Regions from separate parts of the Paenibacillus sp. PsM32 genome, predicted to be linked through region 1. Evidence: riboswitches for the same ligand, from Rfam matches in the RefSeq annotation. Region 1 holds a riboswitch; the other holds the start of a gene.
What was found. Region 1 has a riboswitch for FMN ahead of ribD (bifunctional diaminohydroxyphosphoribosylaminopyrimidine deaminase/5-amino-6-(5-phosphoribosylamino)uracil reductase RibD). Riboswitches for the same ligand answer to the same signal wherever they lie in the genome.

Region 1 (16,872 bases):
CATACTGGCGATTCGGATCGATACCTTGAGCATTAGCTTTCCAGCGTTTAAAGTTAGTGCTTCCGCCATTCATTTTTACTAACGCTTGCCGAACTGAAGCTGGAAAAGCACCGGTTCCTTGCTGTTGTAGTGTTACTCCATCTGGATTGACCATCGGGACGAACCAGATCGTTGTGCGATCTAAAATCTGACGTGTATTATATCCTTCAAATGGACGATTGGCAGTATACGCTATCGCATATTGCTCTAACATATACATATTGATTGTAGTCGTCATCCATTCGCGCGCATGATGAGAACCATTGATAAATACAGTAGCTTGTCCGTGACCCAGTCCTACTGCCCATATATCACGACCATACTTGGTTTTACCTATCGATTTGTACTGGATCAGATCAGGATACTTCTGAGCTAACAATTGAATATGACGGGTCATCGCTGCATATGTATAAGTGACAGACGGGTTAACCACCGTATGATTTGCCGCTTCTGCTACATTCTGCAATAGTAGAGTCGGTACAAATAGTATAAATGTAAGCATAAAGTATCCAATCTTTTTCAATGCCATCCTCCTCGGTAAATAAATGATAAAATATAGAGATTGTAATCATTTACAACCCTGATGTAATGCGATATTACGGTGTCTCTATACAGCATAGTAGCATCTTATTTGAAGTATCGTAAATGCTTATTTTTTCCATATGTAAGTACATTAATAAGCAAATCAACTCTTTGTAAAGTCACATAAAACACAAATGTTCAGCAAAATAGTCCATTCTGCTATAATATGCACAATGGTTATACTGACTATACACTTCAAGTGAATGAACGGAGGACAACAGATGTATTTACATGGAACAAGTCAAATAAATGATCAAGGTCATCTTGTGATCGGTGGTTGTGATACCGTTCAGTTAAAAGAACAATATGGTACACCTTTATATATTATGGATGAACATTTAATTCGTAGTCGTTGTCAGGAATATATGCAAGCTTTTGAAGCATCAGGATTAACTTTTCAAGTAGCTTATGCTAGCAAAGCTTTTTGTACGATGGCGATGTGCCGGATTGTAGAAGAAGAAGGATTGTCGATGGATGTGGTATCTGAGGGTGAATTATACACAGCGATGCAAGCTGGATTCCCTGTAGAACGGATACATTTTCATGGTAATAACAAAACACCTGATGAATTAGAGATGGCTCTAGATGCAGGAATTGGTTGCTTTGTAGTCGATAACTTTGTCGAACTGCAAGTATTAAATGCGATAGCCGCTTCCAAAAATCTGATTCCTAATATTTTGTTACGTGTAACGCCAGGGGTAGAAGCACATACCCATGAATATATTTCAACCGGTCAAGAAGATTCCAAATTCGGATTCGATGTAGGCAATGGAACAGCTTATCAAGCAGTCAAAGAAGCTCATCAATTGCAAAATGTTAAATTGCTTGGTATTCATTCTCATATCGGTTCACAGATTTTTGAAGTAGATGGTTTTCAAGTAGCTGTAGAGCGTGTTGCGGCTTTTGCGCTTGAAGTACAGCAACAAGAAGGCATTTCATTTACCGTTATCAATCTGGGTGGAGGATTCGGTATTCGGTATACAGCTGAAGATACGCCATTACAAGTAGCTGATTATGTAGAAGCGATCACGACAGCGGTGAAAGAACACTTTGCCAAATTAGAAGGAACATTACCGCAAATCTGGGTAGAACCCGGTCGTAGTATCGTAGGCGATGCCGGAACGACATTATATACAGTAGGCTCGAACAAAGATATTCCCAATGTACGTAAATATGTATCAGTCGATGGCGGTATGACAGATAATCCGCGTCTCGCTCTATATGAAGCGAAATACGAAGCAGTGATTGCCAATCGAGCAACAGATGAAGAGACAGAACTGGTATCCGTAGCTGGTAAATGCTGCGAAAGTGGCGACATGCTGATCTGGGATATTGAGCTGGCTTCTCCGGTAGCTGGCGATCTATTAGCTATAGCGTGTACAGGTGCATACAATTATTCAATGGCAAGCAATTATAATCGAATTCGTCGCCCGGCAGTGGTATTAGTCAAAGACGGCAAAAGTGATGTGATTGTAGAGCGAGAAACACTTGCAGATATTACAGGCAATGACGTTATTCCTGCTCGCCTAAGCAAAGCTACGATTACCGCTTCATAAATAAATAGAATCACTATAGCAACGATAGTATATAAAAAAATGCTGTCATTATCTCTATATGAACTGGAATTTTGAGTGTATTGCTCACCATATAAAACGATAAACAAGTGAACATGCCTTTGCGCAGAATTCATTTTCATAGTAAACTAAATAGGATGCTGTCCTACAGAACTAATTCTTGCTTAATCGTACTAGAGTGAAGTAGAGGCAAGCATCCTAATTTCTGTTTTTAATTGAGAGGAGATTTATTATATTATGTCTAAACAAGCGAACATCAAACTTGCAAACGGCGGCGAAGTAGTAATCGACCTGTTTGAACAAGATGCACCGAATACGGTTGCTAACTTTGAAAAATTAGCAAACGAAGGTTTCTACAATGGATTAACATTCCACCGTGTTATCCCTGGTTTTGTAGCACAAGGCGGATGCCCTAACGGTACAGGTACTGGTGGTCCTGGTTACACAATAAACTGCGAAATCAACCCGAACAAACACGAGCGCGGTTCTTTGGCTATGGCTCATGCAGGACGCAACACAGGCGGAAGCCAGTTCTACATCTGCTACCAACCACAACCACACTTGGATGGACAACATACAGTGTTCGGTAAAGTAGTAAAAGGTTTGGAATATGTTGATGCTCTTAAAGGTAGCGACAAAATGGAAACTGTTGCAGTTGTAGAAGCGTAAGCTTTTTTTCAACAGCAATAAGGGTCTGCATTTATAATGCAGGCTCTTTTTTTACTAAAAATCTGCTAAAGGAGTGTAAACCAATGTCAGGAACATTATTCACCCATGGCAAATTTGCATTTAGCTCTCATCTTCCCGCAGAAGCAGATGCAGTTTACATAGAAAATGGAATCATCTCTGCAATCGGTACGACGCAAGAATTATCGCTACAATTATCAGGCAAAGATTATCGTCAAGTGGACTGGGATGGTGCTTATGTATTGCCCGGCTTAGTCGATTCGCATATGCATTTATCTATGCATGGAATGAAATTATCTATGCTCGATTTCTCAGACGTGACCTCCAAAGAAGATATGATTCAGTTGATCCGTCAGCGTGCAGAAGTAACACCTGTAGGGGAATGGATTGTTGGATTGAACTGGAATGAGAATAATTTTGATCCACCGATTCCGCCACTACGAACAGAGTTGGATGAGATTACGACAAATCATCCTATTTATCTGACCCGTACCTGTTTTCATGCTTTTTTAGGTAATAGTGTAGCCTTTGCCAAAGCAGGAGTGACCTCATCTTCACCTGATCCTGAAGCCGGTTCGTTTGGAAGGGATGAAGCTGGAGAGTTGAACGGATGGATTTATGAAGAAGCTTCAGCGGCTTTTACCGCAGTACAGCCAGAACCAGATTATACTACCAAAAAAGAAGCGATTCGGCGCGCTTGTCAGGATGCACTTCGATTAGGATTGACCGCATCCCATACTGAAGATTTACGATTTTTGGGAAGTATAGAGACTATGCTACAGATTTATCGTGAATTGCATGCAGAAGGACTACAATTCCGCACCCATCAATTGATTTTTTATACTCATTTACAAGAAGCCCAAGCATTGGGATTACGGGCAGGTGACGGAGATGAATGGTTACGTATTGGTGCAGCCAAATTGTTCTCTGACGGAGCGATTGGAGGGCGTACAGCGCTATTACAACAACCGTATAGTGATGCACCTCATACACGCGGAATGGCGATTCATACGACAGCACAGTTAAATGAAATTACATCCTATGCTCGTTCGCTAGGCTATCCGATTGCTGTACATGCCATTGGTGATGGTGCGGCAGATCTTACATTATCAACGATGGAAACTCATCCGTTGCAAGGTATTTCACACTTGCCTGATCGATTTATCCATGCGCAGGTATTGGATCAACAACTGCTTGAGCGAATGACGCAATTACCACTTATTGCAGATATCCAACCTCGATTTGTTGCCAGTGATTTTCCTTGGGTGATGGAGCGTGTAGGTGCAGAACGTACCGATTATTTATATGCCTGGAAAAAGTTAATAGATGCTGGTGTGATCTGTGCAGGTGGAAGCGATGCACCTATTGAACCGCTTGATCCGATGCTCGGTATCCATGCCGCCGTTACCCGTCGTAGACCTTATGTTACAGAGCCAGCCGAAGGGTATCTACCACAGGAGCGACTTAGTATTGCTGAAGCGATTCATTTGTTTACAGTAGGCAGTGCACAAGCAGCAGGCGAAGAACAAGAACGTGGTAGTATTCACGTTGGCAAAGCGGCTGATTTTACAGTAATTGATCGAGATATTACTACGGATTCCGAATCTCTGTTGCAGACGGCTGTTCGTATGACAGTGGTGAATGGACAGATTGCTTATCAAGCGTAAACGATTAGGGTCTATCTACTCAGAAGATAGATATTTCACAACCCTAATAACCCTTCTTTTACAACTGTAGAAGAGGGTTATTAGGGTTGTTTTGCGTTCTATTTATGTATAGATTATATGGTCATGTAGAAAGTCTAAAAACTGTTGTTGCATCTTACCGAGCGGAATAATCTTTTTGAGAATCTGAAAGCGCCACGATTGTCCGTTACTTTGAAATGACCATGTTGAAGCCAGCGAAATTCCTTGATTATAATGATGCTCTTGTAGATCAGCAATCGGTAATTCAACGGTATGGATCACTTTGGAAGAAAAGAAGTTAAGAAATAAAACGATAAGTTTTTCATCATTAAGTAGCAATACAGCTTTACTGGAATACGCTGAAAAGTGTTGAGGTGTAGCATAACAGATATGCATATTCATTTCTTGATAAGGTGTAGTCAATTTGCTTATTAGTTTTTTGTTGATTAAAAACATAATAATCACCTTTCGATTAGTGTAATGGTAAGGATATTAGACGGAAACAATCTATCATTTTAAAAAATAAAACGCGAATTTATTATACAACAATAGAGGTAGTAGAGTCATAAGAGCACCTGTAGATGAAATGAATAATAGTGATATCACAGCGTGTAGCTTATAGAAAAAGTTAGGTTTCTTGATTTTTGCGTGTGTGGATGATATGATTTCAACATCACAGCGAAATGGTGATAATAACTTCATAATTTATCCTTCGGGGCGGGGCGAAATTCCCCACCGGCGGTGTTGAGATCAAGATAATATGTGATCTCTAAGTCCGTGACCCGGCTATGTGTGTAATAACCATAGACGGTGGATCTGGTGAGAATCCGGAGCCGACAGTATAGTCTGGATGGGAGAGGGATACAGAGATCGCTTGCACAGCGATTTCTGAATTAAGGTGCACTTATTTGAGTGTATAGTTTACTATTTTGATGAAGCAAGATACCTGAGCATCATTAGGTTTCTTTGGCATCTAAATAGATTCTATACGTAGCACATATGTAGAAATTGGATCAGTGGATCAAACTGAAACCAGCAGTAGGTATACAGTCTTTGCGCTGTAGATATACAGACATATGCGCACTCTATAAGAAGTACATTAGATTCTTACTCCTATACATTATTATGTTAAGCCCTGTAAACATTCGGATACTCTTCCGGTTTACAGGGCTTTTTGCTTGTCATTGTATCGGTATACACTTTATAATTTAGTTATTAAATTATGAATAGTAACTAAATATGATGATACTACGATCAAACTTGTAACAGCATGTTGATTAAGCACAAAGGATGCAGTTATGAATTTTTTATGGTGTCAAAGGAGCCCTGAATAATGAACGTAATCAATGATGAATTTTACATGACCCTAGCACTGGACTTGGCAGAAAAAGCTCAAGGGCAGACAGATATTAATCCTGTGGTCGGTTGTGTGGTTGTGAAAGACGGCAGAATCGTAGGAATGGGTGCACATTTACAGCGAGGAACCGGACATGCTGAAGTACATGCACTTAATATGGCAGGAGATCAAGCAGAAGGCGCTACAGCATATGTGACGTTAGAACCATGCAGTCACTATGGCAAAACGCCACCTTGTAGTGATCGTCTGATCAAAGAAAAAGTAAAACGAGTCGTTGTTGCTGCTGTAGACCCGAATCCACAGGTAGCAGGTTCTGGAATCGAACGACTGCGTAATCATGGAATCGAAGTGGTGACCGGTGTATTGGCGAAGCGCTCGGCACGACTCAACGAAACGTTTAACAAATATATTACAACAGGGCTCCCTTTTGTGACGCTCAAAACAGCCAGTACGTTAGATGGTCGTCTAGCATCTCGTACCGGTGATAGCAAATGGATCTCCAATAGCGATGCACGCGCGATCGTTCATACGATGCGTCATCGTCATCAAGGTATTATGGTGGGAATCGGCACAGTATTAGCCGATGATCCTGAGCTGACTACACGTACAGAAGTACCTGGCGTTCAGCCTACCCGTATTGTGATTGACTCACAACTACGTATTCCAGATACCGCCAAGTTATTGAATACAGACGTAGCGCCTACGATTATTGTCACTACTTATCAAGCCGATCGGGATCGTATCCATGAACTGCAAGAACGTGGCATCACCGTTATCATCTGTGGTAGCGGGCCGTATGTAGATCTTCCTTTTGCGATGAAAAAGCTTGGCGAACTTGAGATCTCTTCGATTTTGTTAGAAGGTGGCGGTACATTAAATGGTTCGATGCTTGAAGCAGGACTGATCGATCGAGTTACTTTATTTTTTGCTCCTAAGATTATTGGCGGTACGTTATCAACATTCGCTTTTGATGGATTTGAAAAAATGAATCAAGCTGTAACACTAGATGAGATCGAAATAGAGACGTTAGATGACAATATTTATATCAGTGGATTACCACGTTATCATCATCTCTAATATTCAAATAGCAGACCATCTTGGTAGAAAGGAGGATGTCTATGTTTACCGGACTGATCGAAGAAATAGGTACACTCCGACAAAATGGACGGCGTGGTGAAACGATGGTACTTGGTATTCAAGCATCACGTATTATGGACGGACTTCAGATTGGAGATAGTGTCTCATGCAACGGGGTATGCTTAACGGTTACCACGATAGCAGATTCTCTATTTACCGTAGATGTCATGCCAGAAACGTATCGTTCTTCTAGCCTTAAACATTTAAAAACAGGTAGCCCTATTAATCTAGAGCGAGCAATGATAGCGAATGGACGCTTCGGAGGGCATATCGTACAAGGTCATGTCGATGGCACAGCACATATTGAACAAATACAAAGCAACCAGAATGCTGTTATTTTCCAGATTGCTCCGACCGATCATGATCTATTTCGTTATATTATTCCGAAAGGATCTATCACTGTTGATGGCATCAGCTTGACGGTTGTATCGGTAACGACAACTTCATTCACAATCTCTATCATTCCACATACACTCAAAGAAACTGTACTTGCTTATCGAAAAGCAGGCGATATGGTCAATATTGAATGCGATGTGCTTGGTAAGTATGTAGAGCATTTACTACAATACCAATCGAATACAGCGAATGATGCTACCAGTCAGAAAAAGCCATCAATCACAAGCCAATTTTTGCAGGAAAATGGATATATGTAAGCGCTTGGTAATAAAAGCGCGACAAGGTTTAATAAAGGATGATTTTTGCAAAGCAAAATATCTTACAGTAAGCGCTTGGCACCATAAGCGCGAGAAGGTTCAATAAAAAAATGATTTTTGCAAAGCAAAATATCTTACAATAAGCGCTTGGCACCATAAGCGCGACAAGGTTCAAGAGGGAGGTTATATCGATGAATCACAAATCTACAAACTTAGATGCGATAGAAGCAGCAGTAGCTGATCTCAAACAGGGCAAAGTGATTATCGTAGTCGATGATGAAGATCGGGAAAATGAAGGCGACTTTATCGCTTTGGCAGATCGTGCTACCCCTGAAGTGATCAACTTTATGGTCACAGAAGGTCGAGGCTTGGTATGTGCTCCGATCACAAGTGGACGTGCTGCCGAGTTAGAACTGATTCCGATGGTAGCGCAAAATACTGATTATCATGGAACAGCTTTTACGGTATCCGTCGATCATATTAGTACTTCTACAGGTATCTCTGCACAAGAGCGATCTATGACAGTAATAGGTCTGACCGATCCAGAAGCTACACCAGCCCATTTTCGCCGTCCGGGTCATATGTTTCCATTGATTGCAAGTGAAGGCGGTGTACGGCAACGTCCCGGGCATACAGAAGCAGCAATTGATTTGGCTCGCTTATGTGATGCTCCACCTGCTGGTGTGATCTGTGAAATTATGAATACAGACGGCACGATGGCGCGTTTGCCCGAGCTCGAAGCAATCGCCAAGCAACACCATCTTCAATTGATCAGCATTCAAGCTTTAATAGCTTATTTGGAGCAGACATCTCCAACCGTGAATACCCACTCAAACTAATCTACCGAAAAGAGGATGAACACTATGGCTAATATTTTTGAAGGACATTTAATCGCGCAGGATCTTAAATTTGGTATCGTTGTTGGACGTTTTAATGAATTTATTACCACCAAATTGTTAGGTGGAGCACTTGATGCGCTCAAGCGTCATGGTACTGCTGAAAATGATATTGATGTGGCATGGGTTCCAGGTGCTTTTGAAATTCCTTTAGTTGCGCAAAAAATGGCTGAAAGCGGAAAGTATGATGCAGTGATCACATTAGGTACAGTGATTCGCGGATCTACAACTCATTATGATTATGTATGTAATGAAGTAGCTAAAGGTGTATCTGCCATTAATTTGAAAACAGGCGTACCTGTTATTTTCGGTATTGTAACGACTGAAAGTATTGAACAAGCGATTGAACGCGCAGGAACCAAAGCAGGTAATAAAGGTTGGGATTCAGCTAACGCAGCGATCGAAATGGCGAATTTAACTAAAATGATGAAATAATAGATCAAGTCTATCTTTGAGCAATAAGCACGTACGCTTGAATGTAGTTTGATATGGTATATGTTTTAGTTCATTTGGTAATCATTCATCTTGTACAATAAAAGATTGTTTTGATGTTATTGCTATCGTGTTTACTGCAAATGTATATGTTATATCTACAATATTTATCGTATGATAATAAAATAATAAGCGAAAAAAAGGGCAGAAACAGGGATTGCCCTTTTTTTGCTGAATATATACTGTGCAAAGTGCGCGATTAAGATACAATAAGAGATGAGAATCTATTGATTAAGAGGAGTGGTCCAGTGACGACTGTACTGTACAAACTGGAAACGTTTGAAGGGCCGCTCGATTTGTTGCTTCATTTAATTGATGAATCTGAAATTAATATCCAGGATATTCCGATCAGCAAAATTACAGATCAATATCTGGAATATCTTCATAGCATGAAAGAATTGGAACTTGAAGTGACCAGTGAATTTCTAGTGATGGCAGCGACATTATTGTCGATCAAAAGCAAATTGCTATTGCCACGTCCGCCTGTGATGGAGATGGATGATTTTGATTATTATGAGGAAGACGATCTGGACCCGCGTGCAGAGTTAGTACGCAAGCTGGTGGAATACCGCAAGTACAAAGGAATTGCTGTGCATTTGCGAGAAATGGAAACCGAGCGTAGCCTGATTTTTACAAAAGAACCGGAAGACTTGACCCCTTTTATGCCGAAAGACGATGTGAATCCAGTGGAAGGTCTGCATACGATAGATTTGATGGAGGCTTTTCGCAAAGCTCTTCGTAAAGTCGTACGCCGTACACAGGTGACCCGGATTCAGCGTGATGAGATTTCGGTGAAGGATCGGATACGTGAAGTGTCTACCCGGTTTCAAGGGTTAGGAAAAGGAGAAAGCTTGTTGTTTTCCAAACTGCTACACCAGGAAATGTATCGTCATGAGATCGTGGTGACTTTTTTGGCTGTGCTGGAATTAATGAAAATGAAGCAAATTTCCTGCTACCAAAGCCGGCTTTTTGACGATATCGTGATGGAGTGGAGAGGTGAAATAAGTAACAATGAAGTCCCAGAAATTGAAGTCGATTATTGAAGGTATGTTATTTCTGGCTGGAGAAGAAGGATTAAATGCGAAGCAGATTTCAGAAGTAACCGATCAACCGGTACAAACGGTACAGATCGCTATCGAAGAACTGCAAGCTGATCTGAAAAAAGCAAGACGGGGGATTCAGGTGGTTAATATCGCAGGTGGCTATCAGTTATCTACGATACGTGCGCATGCTGAATATTATGAACGATTGGCATACTCACCTTCCCGTTCTTCTTTATCTCAAGCCGCGCTTGAAACATTATCGATTGTAGCGTATCGCCAGCCGATTACACGAATTGAGATTGAAGAGATTCGTGGTGTCAAATCCGAGCGTGCAATTTACACATTAGTCAATAAAGATTTGATTCAAGAAACAGGACGGGCTGAAGCGATAGGACGCCCTATTTTATACGGTACGACTAAGTCATTTTTAGATTATTTCGGACTTGGCAATATTCGTGAACTTCCCGATGCTTCTGCTTTTGAAAATGCAGAAGATTTAGAAGGGGAAACACAGCTATTGTTCGAACGCTTGGAAGAACAGGTTCATAGTGAAGATATAGAAGTGTTAGAAGAATTGGGTGAAGAGCTCACAGAAATAGCAGAAGATATTGTATCTGATCAGGGATCAGGTGCAGAAGAACGTTCTACTTCTGATCAGACTATCGCTACACCGTCGGACTCTTCCAAAAATACACCACTAGATTAACCTGAGCTATCCAGCACACAAGTAATCTGAATAGAATCGTTAGATAAGATAATATAGTCCAAAAAAAGCCAAAATGATTGGGAATTGATCCGACAATCATTTTGGCTTTTTGCGTATCTTTTACTGTTAATTATACAGTTATTTTCGATAAGTATTACTTTTTCAACAGCAAGTAAAGAAAATACGGTGCTCCGATCAAAGCGACTACGATTCCCGCAGGCATTCCATCAGGATCAGCGAGGTTACGACCGATCGTATCTGCAAGCAACAATAACCAACCACCGATCAAAATCGATACAGGTACAAATAGTTGATGTCGTGGGCCTACTAATGCCCTCGCGATATGAGGAGCCATCAGCCCGATAAAAGCAATACCGCCTGTAACAGATACCGCAGACGCGGCAAGAGCGACAGCAGCTAACATAAGCAAAATGCGATCTTTTTGAATCGGTACACCTGCACCAATCGCTGTTCCTTCATTGAGTGCTAATAGATTCAGTGAACGGGATTTGTACAATACAAATGGAATCAGCACAATCAACCATGGTAGCAGTGCGATCACAAATGGCCAATCCGTTCCCCACACATTGCCAGCTAACCATCTTGAAATAAAATCCACTTTCACTCGATCTACCGAAGAGATCAACACAATCATACAACCGGATAATGCTAATGAAAATCCGACTCCTGTGATAATGAATTTCATCGGTTGCATACCTTCAGTACGACTATAGGAAAAGAGGTAAATTAATATAGCGGTAATCAGTGCCCCTGCAAAAGCAACGACAGGCAATATGTAGACAAATGTTCCAACTTCAAGTGGAGCAAATAAGAAAAATACAGTTACACCCAGACCTGCACCTGCATTAATACCGACAATCCCGGGATCAGCTAATTCATTGCGAGTAACACCTTGCAACACAGAACCAGCCAAAGCAAGCGCCATTCCTGCTAGCAATGTCACTAACATACGTGGCAATCGAATCGAGAACAGTACAAAGTCATCTACAAATGTACCGTTCCCCAGCAATGTAGGAATCAGTCGGTCAAACGATACAGAAGAAGCACCAACACTGAGTGCAATCACCATTGTAATTAAAATAATAATGGTCAATATACCAAGAATCATTTTTTGCTGACGGGCAGGTTGTAGTTGCTTCATCATAATGAGCGCACTCCTTTCCGCACAATCAGTAGAAAGAAAGGCAGTCCAATAATAGCGATAATAGCTGCAATCGGTGTCTCAAAAGGAGCATTGATCATGCGTGCTAACGTATCTGCGAATACCATAAAGGTAGCGCCTGCAATCGCAGATAGGGGCAAAATCGTACGATAATCAGTACCTGCAATCATACGCACAAGATGAGGAATCATCAGCCCAATAAATGCCAGATTTCCAACCAGTGCTACTGATGCTCCTGCAAGTAATGTAATCAATACAAATAAAATCATTTTGATCTGATGTGTTTGCAGACCCAATCCTACAGCAGTGCTTTCATTTAAGCTAAGAATGGTTAATTGACGTGAACAGAGAATAGCGATCACAATACAGATTACGATAACAGGGGTAATACTCTGAATCTGTCCCCATGTAGTGCCGATCAATCCGCCAGATGTCCACATCGTTACATTTTTAGAAATTTTAAATTGTAGACTGATTCCTTCAGCGACAGCCGATAACAAAGCTGAAACAGCTGCTCCTGCCAGCACCATACGTAATGGCGACATATTCCGTTTACGCAGTGCGGTCAATCCAAAAACAAGTAACATGCCTACAGCAGCCCCGATAAAACAAGCGATCATAATACCGAAGTAACCAACGCCTGGTAGAAAAACGAGAGCGACAGCCAATGCAGCATTTGCACCAGAACTTAATCCGAGTAAACCGGGATCGGCTAAAGGATTACGCGTAAGACCTTGCATAATAGCCCCGGCAACAGCCAGCGCAGCTCCTACCAGCACGCCGCCAATCTCACGCGGCAGACGCAATTCACGAATAATCGAAATATCGCCACCTGTGATCTGCGGATGAAATATCGCATTCCAGATATCAGATAATGAAATATTTTTAGCACCGACCATAATAGCGATTACAAATACAACAACAAACAGCAACAACATCAATATTAACTTGATCAGAAAAGCTTGAAAATGTTTGGTAGTCATAGCATTTTTCATTATACGGATCGTTTCCTTCTCTGTATTTAGAAAAGAAGGAACGCTAGGCGCTCCTTCTTTTCATTTGTCATTTACATTTAAGATTTACCTAGCAACGATTTGGTAATAAAGTCAAGCTGATAATCAAGTGATGCTGCATCATTAAAGTAGAATCCGCGTGCATCCACTTCAAATACACGCTTGTTTTTAACAGCTGGAATATTTTTGTACGTATCTGTATTCTGGAACGAAGCATCTACGCTAGGGTCTTTACTATAGAAAACATAATCTCCTAGATATTCAGGCAATACTTCAAGCGATAGATCATAATATCCTTTTTTCGAAGTCATTTCTTTTACTTTTTCAGGCATTTTCAGACCCATCGCTTGATAAATGATTTCTGTACCCCGTCCCCAAGCGCTACCGAACACATACAGTTGCTTAGAATCGCCTTCCATAACAGTTACAGTAGCATCATCACCGATTTTAGCTTTGATTTCAGCACCTGCTTTTTGTGCACGTTCTTTAAAGTCAGCAATCCACGCAGCGCCTTTGTCTGCTTGATTTACCGCTTTAGCGATTTCTTCAATCTGTGTTAAATAATCGACTTTGTTATAAGTATAAGTAACAACTGGAGCGAGTTTTTTTAATTTTTCTATGTTTTTAGTATCGCTTGCCGCAATAATTAGATCTGGTTTGAGTTCGATTATTTTTTCTAGATTATCGTCAGATACTTCAGCGACATCTTTTAATTGCTCTGCAAAGTTAGGATCAGCTTTGGTCCATGAATCTACACCAACCAGAGGAACACCAAGAGCAATTAAGTTACCTGCATAACCTGCTAGAGCGATTACACGTTGTGGATTAGCAGGAACTTCTACAGGGCCTGTCTCGGATTGATAAGTGATAGTACCGGTAGTAGCTGGAGCAGAAGTGCCTGTTTCTGTAGAGCTTGCTTTATCGGTAGTAGCCGTATTACCAGACTGATTACCACATGCGCTTAATACCAACACAATCACCATCATTAATGGTAACAACATTTTTTTCATACGTAAATTCCCCTTTAATATAGAATGAAATTGATAATCATTATCATACAACGACTCTCAAACTTTAAAACGATGTGATTTTTTTGTCAATATTTATTTTAAAAATGTAACCAAAATCATGCAGAAAGAGGGTAAGTTTGAAAGCAAAATAGATACCAAAATATTCAAGTGATAAGTCAGTCTTAAAAACAGTAAAACCGTGTAATCGATTGCAAATTGTCGTATTCAGTCATGTAATCTAGTAACATAGACGTTAGAGCGTAGTAGTCGATTTGCTTCTTAAATGCAGTCGTAGTAAGGTGTACTCATAACCTAATATTGGAAGGATGAATTTGTCTTATGACTAATTTGCAAGCGCTACAATTTCGTCAATCGTTAAAGCAATGGACTTTCAAAGCTGTCGATGAATCAGAATGGTTACCAGCTACTGTGCCAGGAACAGTGCATACTGACTTATTAGATAATGGTAAAATTTCGAATCCTTTTTATGGTACGAATGAAAAAGACGTACAATGGATTGATAAAAAAGATTGGGAGTACATAACAACGATTGATGTAGAAGCACCTGTGCTCAATCATTCGCATATTGAACTTGTATTTGCTGGTCTGGATACCTATGCAGATGTATATGTTAATGAACAGCATGTACTATCAGCAGATAATATGTTCCGCACATGGCGTGCAGATGTAAAGCCCTATGTAAAATTAGGCGCTAACGATATTCGTATTCATTTCCGCTCTCCTATTATGGAAGACTTACCGAAGCTAAAAGCATTAGGTTACGGATTACCTGCGAGCAATGATCAATCTGAAGTTGGTGAGCTAGGAGATCAAAGAGTGAGTATATTTGCTCGTAAAGCTCCTTATCATTATGGATGGGATTGGGGTCCACGTTTTGTAACTAGCGGTATCTGGCGTGAAGCTGAATTGGTCGCATGGTCAGACGTACGTATCGAAAATGTATATATTCGTCAAAATCAAGTGCATGTAGAATCTGCTGATCTTACAGCTGTTGTCCAAATTTATTCGGAACAAGAACGTCAGGTGAACTTGCGTGTATATGCGGATGGACAGAATTGGGAACAGACAGTGACATTAGCGGAAGGTACAGATGCTGTACAGATTCCACTTTTACTGGATAATCCTAAATTATGGTGGTCAAGAGGTCTAGGAGACGCTCATCTGTATACGTTTACAGTAGAGGTGTTAGAGCAGAATCAGACACTGGCTGTGAAATCAGAACGGACAGGTATTCGCTCCATCCGTCTGGTGACTGAACCTCATCCAGATTATCCGGGCACTTCGTTTTATTTTGAACTGAATGGTGTACCTGTTTTTGCTAAAGGGGCGAACCATATTCCGAATGACAGCTTCTCACCACGAGTGACATTAGAGCGTTATCGTCATGAGATTGTAACCGCTATAGAATCCAATATGAATATGCTTCGTGTGTGGGGTGGCGGTATTTATGAAAATGATGAATTCTATGACCTCTGTGACGAATACGGTATTCTGGTATGGCAGGATTTTATGTTTGCTTGCAGTATGTATCCAGGTGATGAAGAGTTTTTAGATAGTGTTCAAGCCGAAGCCGAAGATAATATTCGCCGACTACGTAATCATCCAAGTATTGTACTCTGGTGTGGTAATAATGAGATCGATTCTGCGTGGTCTCAATATGTAGAAGATGGTGGTTGGGGTTGGAAAAAAGACTACAATACAGAACAGCGTGCACAGATCTGGGCTGATTATGAGTCATTATTCCATGAGTTATTACCAGAAGTAGTGCGAGTAGAGCATCCGGGTATCTCATACTGGCCGTCATCGCCAATTGTTGCAGTGACAAATAATGAAAAACAACATACACATGGCATAACAGATTCTGGAGATATCCACTATTGGGGTGTATGGCATAACAGTGAGCCATTTGAACGCTACAATACGTATATCGGTCGATTTATGAGTGAGTATGGATTCCAATCGTTTCCAGAGTACAAATCGGTTCGTACGTATGCTGAAGAATCCGATTTGGAATTAGAATCTGAAGTCATGCTTCGTCATCAGAAAAATGGAGCAGGCAATCGATTGATCAAAGAATACATGGATAAATATTTACCAGCACCAAAAGATTTTCCTTCGTTTCTGTATATGAGTCAGGTTCTACAAGCTGAAGCGATGAAAACTGCCATCGAAGCTCATCGTCGCCGTAAACCGTATTGTATGGGAACATTATACTGGCAAATGAATGATTGTTGGCCTGTTGCATCATGGTCAAGTATGGATTACTATGGTCGCTGGAAAGCGGTCCAATATTATGCCAAACGTAGTTTTGAAGATATTTTATTATCGGTTGATAATTCAGTCTCAGGTACAGTCAATATTCATCTTGTCTCTGATCTGATTGCACCCAAATCATTAACAGTTCGTGTCAAAGTACTTGGAATAGACGGTACATTGTACAAAGAAATGCCGCAATCTCTTACCCTTGCAGGTGGAGAAGCGATTCAATTACTATCTTTGACGACAGAACAGTTACTTGGAGACGTGAATCCAGCAGAAGCGATTCTGGTAGCAGAATTAGAGCACGAAAATCAACTACTTCATACAGAGATTGCTTATTTTGTATCTGCAACCGAGTTACCTTTACAACAACCGAATATTCAAATCGCAGAAACAGAAGTCGATGGCGTTATTGCTTATGAATTGACCACAGATGTGTTGGCGCGTCAGGTATGGTTAAATACAGCAAGCGAAGGCATATTTAGCGATAACTTCTTTGATCTGATTCCTGGAGTGACCAAAACAATTCAATTCA
Region 2 (16,872 bases), on a different contig from region 1:
TTAGAACAATTACAACATACAGAGACTATAGATTCCACAGTTGTAGTAGGGACGCATGCGAACCCAAAATGATCTTGAAAAAGACTTAAAATTAATTGCAAATAAAAAACATAAGTTCTTTGACATTTCGATATAACGGTGTATAATAAGAAAAGTGCGATTAATTTTATGAACGAAGGTGATACTCATGAAAAAAGAAGGACATCCTAAATTCCAACAAGCTATTTTTCTTGATCCAAGTTGCGGATATAAGTTCCTGAGTGGAACAACTAAAACTTCCGGCGAAACTATGGAATGGGAAGATGGCAACACTTATCAAGTGATTCGCGTTGATACTAGTTCTGCTTCTCACCCGTTTTACACTGGTAAACAAAGAAACGCAGACATCGGTGGCCGCGTAGACAAGTTCAACAAAAAATACGGCTTGAAAAACTAAGACGTAAGTTGAGCGAAATTTCAAAACGTTTTCGAACTGTTTTGAACCGTCATAAAAAGCGTACCTGTTCGTATCCTAGGATATGAATATGGTACGCTTTTTTTGTTGCCTTTTTACTACAAAAGGATAATAGAAGATGATATTCGATGATCATGTTCAAGCATAGCCTTTCCCATGATCATCGCTGTCACTCAAAATTGTATTTTGTCTTGTGGGAGTAAAGAATGTATCCGGTGAAAGCCTTCTTGTTCTAATCGTAATGCAAGTCCATCGGTACGTGACTTGGTAGCATGGACGAGTAGAGCAGGTGGGCTTTTGAGATCGAGTAGCATACGCCTTACATCAGGTAGCCCTTGATGGACTTTGTAGCGTACGTAATAGACTTTACACCCTTCTCGCTCGGTATCAAGCAACAGCCTGCGTCCAAAGCACCCATGAGCCAGATGACCTGTAAAAATCACCGCATTATGTTCATTGTGAGCGATTCGCTCGTAATGTTGTTGAGCTTTGACCGATTGCATCATTCCATCATCGGTAAATAAAATAAACGATGTGTATTGCGCAGGCAGTTCATTGCGAGATTGTTCATCCTCCATCACATACAAATACGGATGTTGTAGCAAACGTTCTATTCGTGCGCATGCTTGAGCATGAAGCCAGTAGGTATCTGTAGTGAAAGAACGCAAATTATTTAGTAAGCCCGCTTCCACGAGCAATGGTGTATCAGGATACTCTTCACTTGCCCACAATATCAATTCTTGCCCTCGTCCATACACAGGGACAGGAAGCATAACTGCTCCTTGTTGCCGGAGCGTCTCATCGATATGCCTTTTTAGTTGAGTTAGCTTATTATCTTGATGATCAGGATCAACGCCATATGCAGCATCTATGATCGCTATATCCAGATCAGGTATAATACCCGGAATTGTTTGCGTTTTCGAAATTAATCGTGTCTGGTGCAGTGGACGATCTGCGGCTAACAACTGTGATTCAGACGTATAATCTCCTGAAAAGAAAATATACTTATCATGCCAACACAGTGCCAGCCAGATCGAACCCGGTAAATGACCTGCTCGTCCCCAACATACATCAAGATGAGGCAACAAAGGGCTCCACCTCCCCGGTGGGACAATATCTTCTAAATAACGGAATTGGATGCGTTGTTGATCTTCGTCATCGTACGGACGTGTTGCCGAGCGGTGATCGGTATACCTTTTCCATGCTTCAAAATAAGCAGGTAATTGTCCAACCGTTGCCCGGGTTGTCCAGACCTCGCCGGTATAACCATGTTTATATAATAAAGGTAGAGCGATACAATGATCTTCATGAGCATGAGACAAAAAAACAGTTTGAAGACTGGCGACCATTTCATCGATATCAGGTGTGATCGGATATTGTCCGTCGCCTTCTTTTTTGACACCATAATCCAGCAATAGACTCTGCTCCCCCTGTTGGAGTAGATAGCTGGATCGACCATGTTCACCTGCGCCACCAAGTATAGTAAGTTCCATCATGATAATTGCTGCTTCCGATAAGCAGGTAGTGTCTGTAACATCAGTAGCAAGATTGTTGTAATCCCCACTGAAACTACAGCCATCGCCATACCCATTGAGACAGCACCTTGTTCAAATTGAGCGAAAATATAAGTTGCCGAAGTCTGCATAGATGGTGGCAAAATCAACAGGGAAGCCACCAACTCGCGATTAGCAATTGTAAAGGTAATTGTCCAACCTGCGATCATACCCGGAACCAGCAGTGGCAGTAAAATCCGCCGAAATACATACAATGGACGACCACCAGAAATCGCTCCCGCTTGTAATAAAATAGGATCAATCTGCCCGTTATTGGCTTTGACATATTGTAAAGTGTACGGCAAAAATAAAATAATATACGTTAGTACAACCATACCGTATGAATTGTAAAGAGGGATGGGCATCCATGGAGAATTCCAGAATAAGATCAATCCCACCACAATAACAATACCGGGTACGGTATTAGGCATTAAACTAAGAAGATCGATCCATTTTTGTGACCATCGTTTGCCATATCCTACTTTGAGCGCTAGAAATGTACCGATCAGTACAGCAATAGTCGCAGCTACAAGTGAAAGTGTAAAGCTATTAATCAGTGCTTCCATACTTTCAGAACCCCAGCTTAATAAGTCGCTATAATGCTGTAATGTAAAGTTGCCCATCGCCAGCCCTGTTCCGCGCAAGCGTAATAAAGATGCTGTAATCACAGAAAAGTAAGGAATCCCGATAGACGTAATCAGCAATATCCCGATATACAACCAGCAGATAATACCGCTCCAGCCTCGTAACGAATACTTTTTACTTCGTACTCCTTTACCACCTGTTAAGCGATAAGAATAGCGACTGCTTAATATACTCTGGATATACCACATCAATAAGCAAGCTGTTAACAGCAAAGAAGCCAGTGAAGTTGCTTTACCAAAATCTATCGGCCAGCTAGAGATATATTTATGAATCTCAGAGGTCATCACATAAAAGCCAATTTTGCGACCAAATGTAGCAGGTGTACCAAATTCAGCAATCGTTTTGACAAAAATCAATAATGCACCCATCGCATAACTGGATAATAGCAATGGTAAAATAATGCGTCGGAACCGATAGCTAAATGAAGCACCATGTACAGAAGCAGCTTCTTCTGTGCTTCCGCCAATCTGCTCTAACGTATTGCGAAGAATAAGATATAGAAATGGAAATAGATGCAGACTCATAATCATAACCATACCGCCAAAGCTGAAAAAAGCAGGTGTGATAGTTGCTGAAGCAGGCAATAATTGCTCCATATAACCGTTCTTTTGCATAAATAACATCCAACCCATTGAACCGATATAAGGTGGAGTCATAAAAGGAATTAAAAAAACAACATCTAACCAGCGTTGTCTACCGATCGCTGTTTTGGCCATCATCCAAGCTAAAGGAAGAGCTAGAACAGTCGTCGCGATAATAACGCAACAGCCTAGCCATAATGTACTGAACATGACCGACGTAAGATCACTTTGACCGAGCAGACGTAAAGGAGCCATAAGATCAATCACACCATTTTGTTCAATCGCTGTTCGGAAGATCATCAGAAGCGGAAATAGAATTAGTACGGCGAGCAGCAAAAATGCCGCAGCCGTACTGATTTTTTGATAGGAGAATAAAGTTTGATTAGTCTTTGTTTTCATCATAGGATCACCACTTATTTGTATAGGTTCGTAAATTTGGTTGTTGTTTCTTCGCTGTGTTCGCCCATCCAGTCCCATTTCACAGGATATGTTGGAATATCGTTCAGGTTTGTACGATTGTCAGCCGTAATATCGGTTCTACCTGGCAATAGATAAGCACTAGTTACCATTTGTTGTGCTTCATCTGACAGCAGATAATCAATAAATTGTTTGGCTTGATCGGCATGTTGGCTTGTTTTGATAATGGCTGCTGGACGAGGGCTAATGACTGTGCCTTCTTTTGGATAGACGATATCAACAGGTTCACCATCTGCTTTGGCTTTGTACGCCATATAATCGACACCAGCGGCTACAGCTGATTTGGCACCAGTGATAACAGGATCAAGCGCTTCTTGATTGGCTCCTGCGATCGCAACCCCATTTTGCTTATACTGTTCAAATAATGACCAGCCTTTATCACCTTCAGCACTTAAATAACCGGTAATAAAATCAAGTGCAGAACCAGATAATGAAGGATCAGGAATATTGACTTTGTCTTTCCATTCAGGCTTCGCTAGGTCTGCCCATGATGTCGGTGGAGTCGTTACTTGTTTAGTGTTATATACAATACCTAATGCAGATGCACTGTAGCTAAAATATTTGCCATCTGTATCTGACCAGTCTTTGACCAATTTATCGTGATTCACTGCTTCTGGATAAGCAAGCGTCATATCTTGTTTGGCTAAAGCTTGCATCGAGGGAAGAGAAGCAAGTACAACCACATCAACCACAGGATTTGCTTTTTCAGCTTCCATACGAGAAAGAATCTTGCCTGTAGTGCCCTGAAACATTTCTACTTTGATACCTGTTTTGGCTTCAAAACCTGCTTGAATTTTTTTGGCTAATCCTTCAGGGCCTGCACTATAGACAACAAGTGTGCCCGCATCTTTGGTTGGTGATTGTGCTGAACCGGATGCGCCTGTAGAAGTGCTACAACCTGCCAGTGTTGTTCCTAAGATTGCTGTTAGAGCAAGTAAACTTCCTTTTTGCCATAATTGATTCCATTTCATTATTTATTCCTCCTAAAGTGGTTGAATCCATATTTGAATTAAAAGTCTAGCGTATAAAAGGGGATCAAGATCATCGGTTAGACAGGGACGGGATTCAGTGTATGCACATGGTGTGCAGAAATATAAATAGTGACCGATTCACCCACAGTCATGCGTTCATCTTGATACGCTGTCCATAGACGTTCTTCGCCCATATCCAATAGAATCTCATAACGATCGCCCATATAACTGACCTGCTTGATCATTCCGGTATGTATATGTTCGTCAGGAGAATGATTGCTGTACCAGCGGATATGCTCAGGGCGAACCATCTGATGACCGTTATCAATCCAGTTGGAATGACCAATAAAGCGAGCGACAAATGGATGAGAAGGCTGTCGATAAATTTGCTCTGGTGTTCCACGCTGTAAAATAGACCCTGACTGCATCACAATAATCTCATCTGACATTGCCATCGCTTCTGTCTGATCATGAGTCACATAGAGAGCAGTAACACCTAATTGCTGTACCAGATTCATTAATTCGGTTCGCATTTCATCACGCAAAATCGCATCCAATGCACTGAGCGGTTCATCGAACAAAATTAATCGGGGTTGCATCACGATCGCTCTAGCAAAAGCGACACGTTGTTGTTGTCCACCAGAAAGTTGATGCGGATAGCGTTGTTCCATCCCTTGCAAACGAACTTGTTCCAGTGCTGTGAGCACACGTGCTTGAATATCTTTTTTCTGACCGGAAGCTCGTAGACTGAAAGCTACATTTTCAAAAACAGTTAAATGAGGCCATAGCGCAAACTCTTGAAAGACCATCCCGAATCCCCGGCGATGTGGAGGTACATTTTTACGTTGCTTGGAAGAATACAGAATATCGTTTGCTATTCGTAATTCTCCTTGATCGGGAGTCTCTAGTCCGGCGATCATGCGTAACAATGTCGTTTTGCCACAACCGGAAGGCCCTAGTAATGTGGTGAATTTGCCAGAAGCGATCACAAGATCAGTCGCTTGCAAAGCTTGTACACCCTCAAAAGATTTGCTGATGCCTTGAATCGTTAATGCTGTCATTGTGTATTCCACCTATCTTTGACGCTTGTTCATCGGCATACATAAAGATGTATCATTGCTGCCCTGAACTACTTTCTATACGTAGTATATCTGCTCAATTTGCACGGGGTATGTGGGGAATGTAAACGCAACATTAAGTTTTTAGTGTGTTCCTTTTGACAATCATCGAATGTTTCTATGGTACGGTGAAAGAAAAGCAGTTACAGGGGGTTCATCGATGAATTTGATCAAATTACAAATCGTGGAATTATTGGATCGTCATCACAAAATCACAGCAGTTGCAGATGAGTTAGGGCTCAAGCAACCTACAGTTACATTTCATATGAAAAGCTTAGAAAAAGAAATGGGCGTTGCTTTGTTCGAATCTAGAGGAGGCAAAGTGATGCTCAAAGAACCAGGCAAGGCATTACTTCATTATGCCATCAAAATTAATGCTCTCGCGGCAGAATCCAGAAGAGTAGTGCAAGAATTTGGCGCTTTGGAACGTGGCAATCTGCGTATCGGAGCGAGTTATGTACCGGCTACTTATTTATTACCTTCTATTATTAATGATTTCAGTCGCGCTTATCCAGGTGTCAGTATTTCGATTGCGGTTAAGCCTTCACCTGTAATTCGTGAAATGTTGATCAATCATGAAATCGATCTGGGCATTATGCTAACAGAACCTTTTGAACATCCTTCATTGGTAAAAGGATTAGTAGATGAAGATGAAATGGTTGCTATTTTTGCACCGAATCATCCGTTAGCAGACTATGAAGAGTTGCATATAGATACGCTACGGCAAAGTAGATTTGTTTTGCATGGGAGTGAATCAAGTACCCGTCAATTAAGTGATCGTTGGATGAGTAGTGTAGGGGTATGGTCAGAGCAGTATATGGAACTGGATTCACCGGAAGCGATTAAGAAGTCGGTGATGTTAGGCGAATATGTTTCGTTTTTGTCTAAAATGGCAGTGGAAGAAGAAGTGCAACAAGGTCTACTTCATATGCGACCATTACCGAATACACCTTTTCATCGTTACATTTATTATGTATACAACAGTCAACGTCATTATTCAGGGCTGATTCATCAGTTTGTAAAATCGTTTGGTTAGATCGATATTCTATTGTATATAGATGATCGCTATCGAAAAAGTGATGAATAGCATATAGAAACTATAGATATGTTTTACGAAATCAATTAGATATGTTGATTCCGCTATCATTTTTCACTGTTACATTGGAATAGTAGTCAAATGATATTCCACAGACAGGGGAGAATTTGCAAATGAATTTAGGATTGAAATTAGGTAAAAAAGCTCCATTGGTGTTGTTAAGCAGTGTGTTGTTCGCAGGGTTGTATATTCCACAATCTACATCTGTTGTTGATGCCAAAGCCGCCAATCTCACACCAACGTATGAGGTTAAATTTATGCTGGACGATGATATTTTGAACAGCGACCTGACGATTCAATCTGAGGTACAAGATGCGTTTGATCTACCTGCCAAAGCGCAAAAAATTGCTGTAGAGTATTTCGATACAAGTGATAAGCAATTGGACAGCGAAGGCTGGAATGTACGTTTCCGCAAAAAAGAAGATAAAGATAATTTTGAAATGACGTATAAAAAACGTTACAGTATTGCAAATGGAAATATTGATGCAGCATTAACACTGGCTAATCAACAAGGATTTGATGCTTCCGATACGAACTATGAAGCAGAAGTCGATTGGGGATACAGCAAGCAGACATTAAGCCTGTCTAACGATAAAAAATCAAAAGCAACAACATCAGGAGCAACATTGCCTGCGGATAGTAAAGCATTATCTTTGCTTGTCGATAATCTGCCAGGTAAATTGAAAAAGTGGAAAGATGGATCAAGCTGGGGTGAAAAGCAGTTAAAAGCATCGCGCTCGTATGGCCCGGTGATGGCGAGTAAATATGAAGGTAGCTGGAACGGAATCGATGTAGACGTAGAAATTTGGCCGATTCGTAATGCTTCCGGTACAGGTACTGAGCCTGTAATTGAGATTTCGTTCAAAACCGATGATTACAACACTGCTGCAACTGATCGTCAGCAATTAATGAACTATTTGAATCAAGAAGGTTGGTTAGTGCCTCAAGATTCATTGAAAACACAGTTAGTTTTAGATCGTTATTAAAAGCATATCATCTAAAAGTAGACAAAAAAGAAGCACCCTGCGAGGTGCTTCTTTTTGTTTGCTATTAATATCCGCTACGGTCCATATTGCTCATTGTTGCAGCCATTAAAGAACCAAATAAAATAGAGAAAATAATAGATACAACAATACCGATAGCCAACCAGATCAAGTAAGCTTTAGCAAAGTTAGCTTTAGATACATTGGTATTTGCACCGAATGCCCATACAAATAACATTACGATATTTACGAACGGAATAATTATTAATAAAATCGTAAGCATCCAATCTTTGAATGTTAATACTCCTGTGCGTTGATCCGGTTGCGCAGGCGGGTAACCATTGTTTTGCGAATTGTAATCCAAATTTTTCTACCCCTCTCAGTTATGTACTACTTATTGTGTAAAGATGTAAATCCTCTATGATTATACAACTGTTACAGATATGTGACAATAGAGTAATATAAATAACTAGGGTTGTAGACTACTCTCATTTACAAAATCAATGTATCTATAGAAACATTTGATAGCTACTAGACATTCATTCTATTTATTGTATAGTATAGTTAATTGATCGGAATTAAGGATTTAAATATATTGCAAACTATTTATTTGTACGAAACTATTGCAAGTTACTAAAAGTATCTTTATAATGAGATATATTGAATGTTTCATACAAGAAAGTTTTCAAATCTTATTTTCATGGTTAAACATGAGAGTAGCTTCTTTATACTAACAAACCAAAATCGAATAGAGATCTTCGGGGTAGGGTGCAATTCCCGACCGGCGGTGAACGTTTCTTTTATAACTGAAAGAAAGGGTAGCCCGCGACTCATTTTTCTTTTTTGAAAAATGACTGATCTGGTGAGAATCCAGAGCCGACGGTACAGTCCGGATGGGAGAAGATCAACCAATAAGCTTGCCAGTGTATTGTAAAATACAGTTGCACGTTTATTTGATCAAGCCCCCGTTTATTGTACGTTGATAACGGGGGCTTTCCGTATGAGATCTCATATTCAAATTCTAATCACGTAGGGAGTTTGAATCATGGAAAATGCAAGTTATAACATCAAAACAGCATCATCAGCTAGACAGCGTCATATTAAAAGTGGATTTTGGCTCGTTTTTGTAGGAGCAGCGTTATGGGGCGTTGATCCACTGTTTCGAATTATTTTACTCAAAACAATGACTTCAACTCAATTGGTATTGTTGGAGCATTTGATTGTTTTTCTAGCGGCGGCTCCTGTATTATGGGTCAACCGTGCTGAATTAAAAGGATTGAAAATGCGTCATATCGGAGCATTGTTGTTCTTATCCTGGGGTGGATCGGCGATTGCTACGATTCTATTCACGATGGGACTGGCTCATGGTAATCTCAATGCTGTCTTGTTATTACAGAAATTACAACCGATCTTTGCGATTGTATTAGCTCGAATTATTTTAAAAGAAGTATTACCGCGTGGATTTGGTTGGTTATTTGCTTTAGCATTAGTAGGAACGTATATTTTAACATTTGGATTCGCTATTCCTATCGGACATATGAGTGAATTTGTACAAGTTGGTAGTCTATTTGCTCTAGGTGCAGCCGCATTATGGGGTGGATCTACAGTGATGGGACGCTTAATGGTAGGTCAGATGAAATATGAGACCGTAACATCATTACGCTTTATTATGGCTTTACCGTTGTTGCTTGTATTAACATGGCATGAAGGTGCAGCTTGGAGCTTATCTGCTGATTCTGGTGGAATTGCAGCCGTATCTCTGAATTTGCTAGGTCAAGCATTGTTGCCAGGCTTGCTAAGTCTATTAATGTACTACAAAGGGTTGTCTACAACCAAAGCTTCTGTAGCTACACTAGCAGAACTAAGCTTCCCATTAGTCGGTGTAGTTATTAACTGGATCGTATTTGGACAATTATTAACATGGGCTCAATTGGTTGGATTTTTGTTGATCTGGGTAGCATTGTTCTTTATTTCCAGACGTCAGCAACCATCTGATGCCAAAACAGCCGTACCTTCTGCATAACCATTTCTTTGTTATCAAGAAATGCTAGATTCTATAAATACTAACTTTTATATAAAAAAATCCTGTCTACCTAGCGGAATATCGCTGGAGTAGACAGGATTTTTTAGTTTGTACAAGACATCGCTGTAATGATGTATCGAATATGAAGTAGCTTTTAATCTAAATCGAAAAGTATATTGTTTTTATTTGATAGGTACGAGATCGAAAAAGTCTAATTCTCCGTAACCATTTCCTTTGCTAAAACGAATCGTATGATTACCTGCTGTCAACGATAGACGTTGCGTCGATAATCCCCAATTTTCCCAACCTTTATTGGTAATAAAAAAGTCTGTTGGATTGCCGCTATCGACCGATAGTCGAAGAGTAGACCAATCCAATCCATCTGTGCCATTACCTGTACGTGCAGCTAGCATATACGTTCCTGTAGTCGGGATATTCACCGTATATTGTACATAACTACCGTCTGTATCGATATGACCTGCTTTGGATAGTCCTGAACCATTAGGGCTTGAAGAAGCATAAGCCGCTCCACCGAATGTTCCTTGTTCCCCTTCATAACGGGTACGATCCGGTTCACCGGATGGAATAGAGATCTGCACATTAGGATTAAGAGGTTGACCGAATTGAGGTGTATTGTCTGTATTCCAGCTAAATTTCTGTGTACGAATTTCCCGGTTCCAACCTGCATTATTAAATTTGGCAGAATGATAAACGATCCAATCTTCTTTGCCATCAGGAGAGGTAGTAAATGAAGCATGACCGGGTCCATACACCCCATTAGCAGAAGCAAATACAGGTTGAGCGCGTTTGCTCCATGCCGAAGGGCTTAATAAATTGCTATTGGTCTGTGCTGTAATTAGACCTAGCGCATAATCATTTGTCCAGCTTCCACTAGCCGAATAGATTAGATTGATTTTGTTATTTTTGATCACCACTTGAGGGCCTTCGTTGACATTCGGTTGGTGATTAGTCTCCCATGCATACGTAGGACGAGCAATCTCAACACGCGCTGAATCGATCGTCCATGGGTTACTCATATGAGCGATATATAGATTTTGTCGTACATTGTCTGAACCTTCCCAGCCTGACCAGATAAAATACAACTGCCCGTTCACCGATAATGGAGTCCCATCGATTGCCCAGCGGTTGGTAGTATCTGTGATCTGACCTTTATCTACCCAAGTGCCTTGCATCGGGTTACTGCTGGTATTCTGCATCACATACATACGATGATTCGCATTATCACCGTCGTCTTTGGCATAGTAAATGTACCATGCTCCATTTAGAAAATGAATTTCAGGAGCCCATACATTTTGGCCACCTGTTGTAATTTCACGCTTTTCAGCCGCATCAATACCGGTTAATGTAGAAGATTTCCAGATCGTGACATTGTTACCTGTCGTTTTTGTGAAATAATAGAATCCATCAGTATGTTTATACATCCACGGATCTGCACCATCCTGCATAATGACATTATAAAACTGTTTTTGGACAGATGCCGCAGAAGCGATACTAATACTGGTGCTCATAAGTAAAGTGAATAACAAAAATAAAACTCCTCCTTTAATGATCAAGCGATGACGTTTCATTGATTCAGCCCCTTTCAGTATAGTAAATAGATAACGCTTACAATACGAACTGTAACGCAGAATAATGTCGGGGAACAGGACGATATTTTGGATGGATAGACATTCTATTGGAGATATGAACGGGAAGGTCTGAATGAAGAGTTTAACCGTTTACACTTTGAGATCAAACAGGTACATTAGGCGTAATTCATATGCTTTGTTTTGCTTTATATCGAGTACATCTGCAAAGTGAGGTTAGGTTATATGGTGAGATGGATCAAGCAATATTGGTTGCCTATGACAAGGTTAAAATTATATGGGTTGCTTTTGGTGATAATAGTCATCATTGGCATACTCGGTTACAGTCTATATCGAAGCGGAATATCACCGTTTATAGGTGATCGTTCTCATCCACAGTCAGTAGCTAATCTATCGACTACAGATCCTATTCAGATATCATTTTGGACACCTTTTAGCGGTGGAGATATTTCTTTTATGAATGAACTGGTACAACGATACAACCAAGAAAATACCGATCATATTGTCGTGACGATGAAAAATAATAAATCAGATGATTACTATACCAAATTATCGACAGCTATCGTTACTGAAGAAGCGCCGGATGTGGCGATCATACATGCGTCGATGTTCGCTCAATATATACCCGCCGATTTTATCCAAAATATAAATACTGTCTCTTCTCAAGCAGGTGTGAACTGGCAAGACTTCAATCCGTCTATTCTGGCAAGAACGATGATGCAGACCAATCATTATGCGATTCCTTTAGATACACATTTTAGCGTATTGTATTATAACAAAAAGTGGTTAGCCAAAGCAGGATTGTATCGTGATGGACAGGTGCAGATACAGCCAGGAGAAAAAGGATTTGTAGACTTTTTGCAGACCTTACAAAAGCATATTCCACAGGATGTAGCACCACTTGCTGTACCGAATGTACGGATCGATTCGTTATGGTTGTGGTGGTCATTGTATGCGCAGATCGAAGGGGGAGGACAATTGTATACAGCTGACGGACAACGTGCGGCTGTTGATATGCCAGCCGCTAAGCGCTCTTTAGAATTAGTCACTTCCTTATATGAGCAACAGTTAATTCCGCCTAATATTAATGATGCTTCGAATGAATTTGCTCAAGGGAAAGCAGCAATGCTTTTTCTAGGCGTATGGTCTATCGGTTCTTTTGAAAAAGTACCTGATTTGGATTTTGGTGTAATGCCATTTCCGCAAATCTATGACCATGCAGGATCATGGGGAGATGCACATACGCTTGCTTTTCCAACCCATCATGAACAAGATCCAGAAAAAGTACTGGCGGCTGTCAAATTTGCATACTGGTTAGCCAAGCATGGAGCATTATGGGGAGAAGCTGGGCATGTGCCTGCGGTACAATCGGAAGCATTATCACAAGCTTATCTTTCACTACCTTTGCGAAAAGAATATGTAGATGAAGCCAACCATGTTGAATATTTCCCCAGCAATCCGAAGCAAATTATGATCAGCGATGCACTGATTAATGAATTGGAGAAAATCTGGTACGGTAAGCAAAGTGTAGATCAGATGCTTGATCATTTAGAGCCTTTGATTAATCAGATTTTGAAGGAGTAAGTCATGCAGATATCTATCAAAAATTGGATTCGTCGCTGGAAAAATATGCGATTAGTTACCCGGCTGATTATTATGAATATTACATTAATTTCGATTCCATTGATCATTTCTTCATGGATTTCTAGTATAGGGTACTCGGATTCGATTCAAACCAATGCAGGTCAATATCAAGCAGATGTAGTGCGAGAGTTCACATCGAATTTGGATGCGTATATGAATGAGTTAGTCTTATTATCTGTATTGCCGTATCAGTCACCAGAAATTATGGATTATCTAGAACAGGATACACAAGATCAAGTGATTGATCGATATGAAGATCGCTTATTGTTAGAAAGCTTTGTACGGCGTATTCGGGTGAATGGGCGTGTTGATATTGCAGGCGTCGCTTTATTTACCAATCATACACATTCTTCATATGTAGAATTGCCTGATAGTCCGGGCAGATTTGCAGAGTCAGGGGATCGAGAACGATTATTAGCGTTAGATACTGAATTGTCAGGCAAAGGGTATTTTATCGCTCCTCATGCAGTGTTATCGGATAACGGAACGGTGTATCAAGTGTTTTCGATTGCTCGTAAAATTCGTAGTCTGGATAATGGCAAAGAATTAGGCGTGCTGGTGATTGATGTGCCTGCCGAGGCATTGACTGATCGGATTACACATCTGGCAGGTTCGCCTACATCGTTATTTGCAATGATCGATCAGCATAAGCAATTAATTTATAAAAGCCCTTCTTTTCCTGTCGACGATCCTACGCTACAGCAGTATGGAGGAGAAGGTACGTTAACGATTCATAATGGCAAGCAATCGGTACTGCTCACGTATCAGACCTCACCTGTAACTCATTGGACCGTACTGCAAGCAGTTCCTGTAGCAGTATTAGTACAAGATGCCGAGCAGGTTAATCGGCAAATGATCTGGTTAGGCGGAATCTGTCTGATTATCTCGGTGATTGTATCTATCTTTCATGCGATGCGAATTACAAGACCGCTCAGTGTACTACGCGATTCTATGAAGCTTGTAGAACGTGGTGAGTTTGATATTACATTACCTGTTCATCAAACAGATGAAATCGGTCATTTGAGTCGTACTTTTAATATTATGGTATCCCGTCTAGGGACATTAACTTATCGATTATATGAAACAGAGATTCGGGAAAAAAATGCGCAGATTGCTTCACTTCAAAGCCAGATCAATCCTCATTTTTTGTACAATACACTCGGTTCGATCAGTATGTATGCGGAGCTTGAAGGCAATCGTGAAGTGGTTCAAATGACCAATCATCTTAGTGCATTACTCCGGTATAGTATCGGCAGTGATCATAGTGAAGTAACGATCGAGCAAGAATTGGATCATGTCCGAGGATACCTTTCGATTCAGCGTATTCGGTATGATGAGCGCTTAACGTATACGATTCATGCAGACCCATCGCTGTTATCCAGCCCTATTATTCGTCTGACACTACAACCATTAGTAGAAAATGCAATTATTCATGGCTTAGAACGAGGTCGTGGTGATATTTATATTCAGATAAACGTTCATATAGAGCAGGAGCAGATTCAGATAGATGTGATTGATAACGGCCCGGGGATGGAGCAAGAATGGATCGAAGAGCAACATCTTCATATGGAAGCAGGTATTTTGCCAGAAGGCCCGGGAGGTCATGGGTTGGTTAATGTTCATCGCAGAATTGCTCTCAAGTATGGCAATGATTATGGCATTACGTTGCATAATCGGCACGAAGGAGGGTTGCGCGTTACTATTGTGATGCCTACATCTGACATGATCTATTAAGATGACTTGAAGAAAGGAGACTCTTCTTATGTATAACGTTTTAATTGTTGATGATGAGATGATTTTTCGCAAAGGAATAACTCATTTAATTCATGAATCTAATCTAGAATGGACAGTTATTGGTGAAGCCAGAGATGGATTGGAAGCGTTGGAAATGATTCAGTCTCAACGTCCTCATTTGGTAATCACCGATATACGGATGCCTCGTATGGATGGTATTCAACTGCAAGCAACACTGGCAGAACAGTATCCTACTATTCGCTGTATTGTGCTAAGTGGACATAATGATTTTGAGTATGCTCGCAGTTCGATTCGTAGCGGGGCTAGAGATTATTTGCTCAAGCCGGTGAATAAAGAAGAACTGTATACCGCATTATGCAAAGTAGAAGCAGAATTGAGCAAAGAAAGTGAATCTCAATCTGTAGTAGAACATATACTCAGTCAACAAGTGATTAGACAGCAGTTATTGAGTAGTCTAATTCATGGCAATATAGCTTATGATGAAGGTGAATTATTCGATCAAGCCAGTATTTCTTTTCCTCATAACGGAATATATTGTCTGATTGTGCAATTGGATCGAGATTCGGTTACAGAACAGCGTTATCGTCAGAATGATCCTGAATTATTCTTTTTGTATATTCAGCAATTTGTGCGTGAGATGATCATAGAACCTTTACAAGGATATACATTTATAGATCATCATAAAGTGATTGCTCTGATTAATAGTGATCGAAGTGAAGCCACAGCACAGCAAATCAGATCATTGTCAGGACAATTAATTCGCACTATTAAGCGCATCTCTCAAATGACCGTTACGATTGGGATCGGTGGTGGAGTAGACGATCTAGAATCGGTACCGAAATCTTATCGTGAAGCAGAGACTGCTCTGTTATATCGTTTAATTTCGGGAGGAGATCAAGTGCTGGTTTATGAATCTTCAGCGACGAATACGATGCCGTTATCTCGATTGCAGGCAGCAGACAGACACTTTTTGGAACAGTTATTAGCACAGGAAAATGGGCAAGAATTAACAAGACAAGTGCAAGCTTTTATCGAACGATTATGCAGGCAAATGAATCATCCAGAAGTGATCCAGCAACAAATATGCAAAATATTATTAGAGTGTTATGAGATTGCACTGGATTACAAAGTACTTAGCGAATGGCTGAATAAACAAGACATGGGTATGATCTTACAACATGTGTTGTTGATTAATGAGCGTCAGCAACTCGCACAATATTGCGGAGAATTATTGTATTCGTTATACGATCTCATTCAGCGCAAAGAAGGGCATGTGATCCATGCGGTTGATCAGGTGGTGCGTTATCTTGAAGAACATTATGCAGAGCCGATCACTCTAAGTCTAATGGCAGAAAAAGTCTACTTGAATGCTTCTTATCTCAGTAGTCTGTTCAAACATCGATTAGGGCATTCATTTGTCGAAGTGCTGACAGAGATACGAATTCGAGAAGCGATCAAGCGATTGATTCATACCGATGAAAAAATTGCTACGATTGCTTATGATACAGGATTTGTGAATATTCGTCATTTTAATCGAGTATTCAAAACAGAAACGGGTACTACACCCAAGCAGTATCGGGATAGTCGTCGTCATTACCAACATCCTGTGTAATTTACAGGTAGATTCTTTAGTTATGATCTTTAATAAAAGAACTGCCTAACTAGACAGACCTAAATATATGTCTATAGCATCGAAAAAAGCGTCATGGTTCCCCCTTAAAGAATGAATTAAGATTCTAAATGTAAGCGTTATCTAAAAAACGCACATACTTATTTATTCGATAAGGGGGTTGTATTAATGAGAAAAACAAAAGGTATTCAAGCCGGATGTATATTGCTGATGGCGATGTTAATCTTATCTGCTTGTGCTGGAGGGAGCGCACCTGCCAGTAGTTCGGAAAGTGGTAAAACAGGCGGTAAAACACAAATCTCATTCTGGACACCATTCAGTGGTGGCGATGGAGA

Region 2: linked by a shared signal. The riboswitch ahead of QCD85_RS02305 (DMT family transporter) and the one ahead of ribD (bifunctional diaminohydroxyphosphoribosylaminopyrimidine deaminase/5-amino-6-(5-phosphoribosylamino)uracil reductase RibD) in region 1 are both predicted to bind FMN.

What each region holds. Positions count from the first base shown of each region.
Region 1 is NZ_JARUWY010000008.1:216,801-233,672, forward strand. It holds gene QCD85_RS16400 (M14 family zinc carboxypeptidase) at 1-562, opposite strand, end outside; gene lysA (diaminopimelate decarboxylase) at 843-2,177, shown strand; gene QCD85_RS16410 (peptidylprolyl isomerase) at 2,433-2,864, shown strand; gene QCD85_RS16415 (amidohydrolase) at 2,948-4,549, shown strand; gene QCD85_RS16420 (hypothetical protein) at 4,652-5,023, opposite strand; FMN riboswitch at 5,272-5,433, shown strand; gene ribD (bifunctional diaminohydroxyphosphoribosylaminopyrimidine deaminase/5-amino-6-(5-phosphoribosylamino)uracil reductase RibD) at 5,901-7,001, shown strand; gene ribE (riboflavin synthase) at 7,043-7,714, shown strand; gene ribB (3,4-dihydroxy-2-butanone-4-phosphate synthase) at 7,906-8,553, shown strand; gene ribH (6,7-dimethyl-8-ribityllumazine synthase) at 8,578-9,045, shown strand; gene QCD85_RS16445 (segregation and condensation protein A) at 9,351-10,145, shown strand; gene scpB (SMC-Scp complex subunit ScpB) at 10,114-10,851, shown strand; gene QCD85_RS16455 (FecCD family ABC transporter permease) at 11,006-12,013, opposite strand; gene QCD85_RS16460 (FecCD family ABC transporter permease) at 12,013-13,029, opposite strand; gene QCD85_RS16465 (iron-hydroxamate ABC transporter substrate-binding protein) at 13,107-14,057, opposite strand; gene QCD85_RS16470 (beta-mannosidase) at 14,397-16,872, shown strand, end outside.
Region 2 is NZ_JARUWY010000001.1:484,270-501,141, reverse strand. It holds gene QCD85_RS02350 (globin-coupled sensor protein) at 1-72, shown strand, start outside; gene QCD85_RS02345 (type B 50S ribosomal protein L31) at 188-436, shown strand; gene QCD85_RS02340 (MBL fold metallo-hydrolase) at 628-1,950, opposite strand; gene QCD85_RS02335 (ABC transporter permease) at 1,947-3,635, opposite strand; gene QCD85_RS02330 (ABC transporter substrate-binding protein) at 3,647-4,681, opposite strand; gene QCD85_RS02325 (ABC transporter ATP-binding protein) at 4,759-5,742, opposite strand; gene QCD85_RS02320 (LysR family transcriptional regulator) at 5,960-6,835, shown strand; gene QCD85_RS02315 (hypothetical protein) at 7,009-7,881, shown strand; gene QCD85_RS02310 (hypothetical protein) at 7,946-8,242, opposite strand; FMN riboswitch at 8,629-8,787, shown strand; gene QCD85_RS02305 (DMT family transporter) at 8,924-9,901, shown strand; gene QCD85_RS02300 (family 43 glycosylhydrolase) at 10,084-11,430, opposite strand; gene QCD85_RS02295 (extracellular solute-binding protein) at 11,800-13,092, shown strand; gene QCD85_RS02290 (cache domain-containing sensor histidine kinase) at 13,096-14,886, shown strand; gene QCD85_RS02285 (response regulator) at 14,915-16,519, shown strand; gene QCD85_RS02280 (ABC transporter substrate-binding protein) at 16,706-16,872, shown strand, end outside.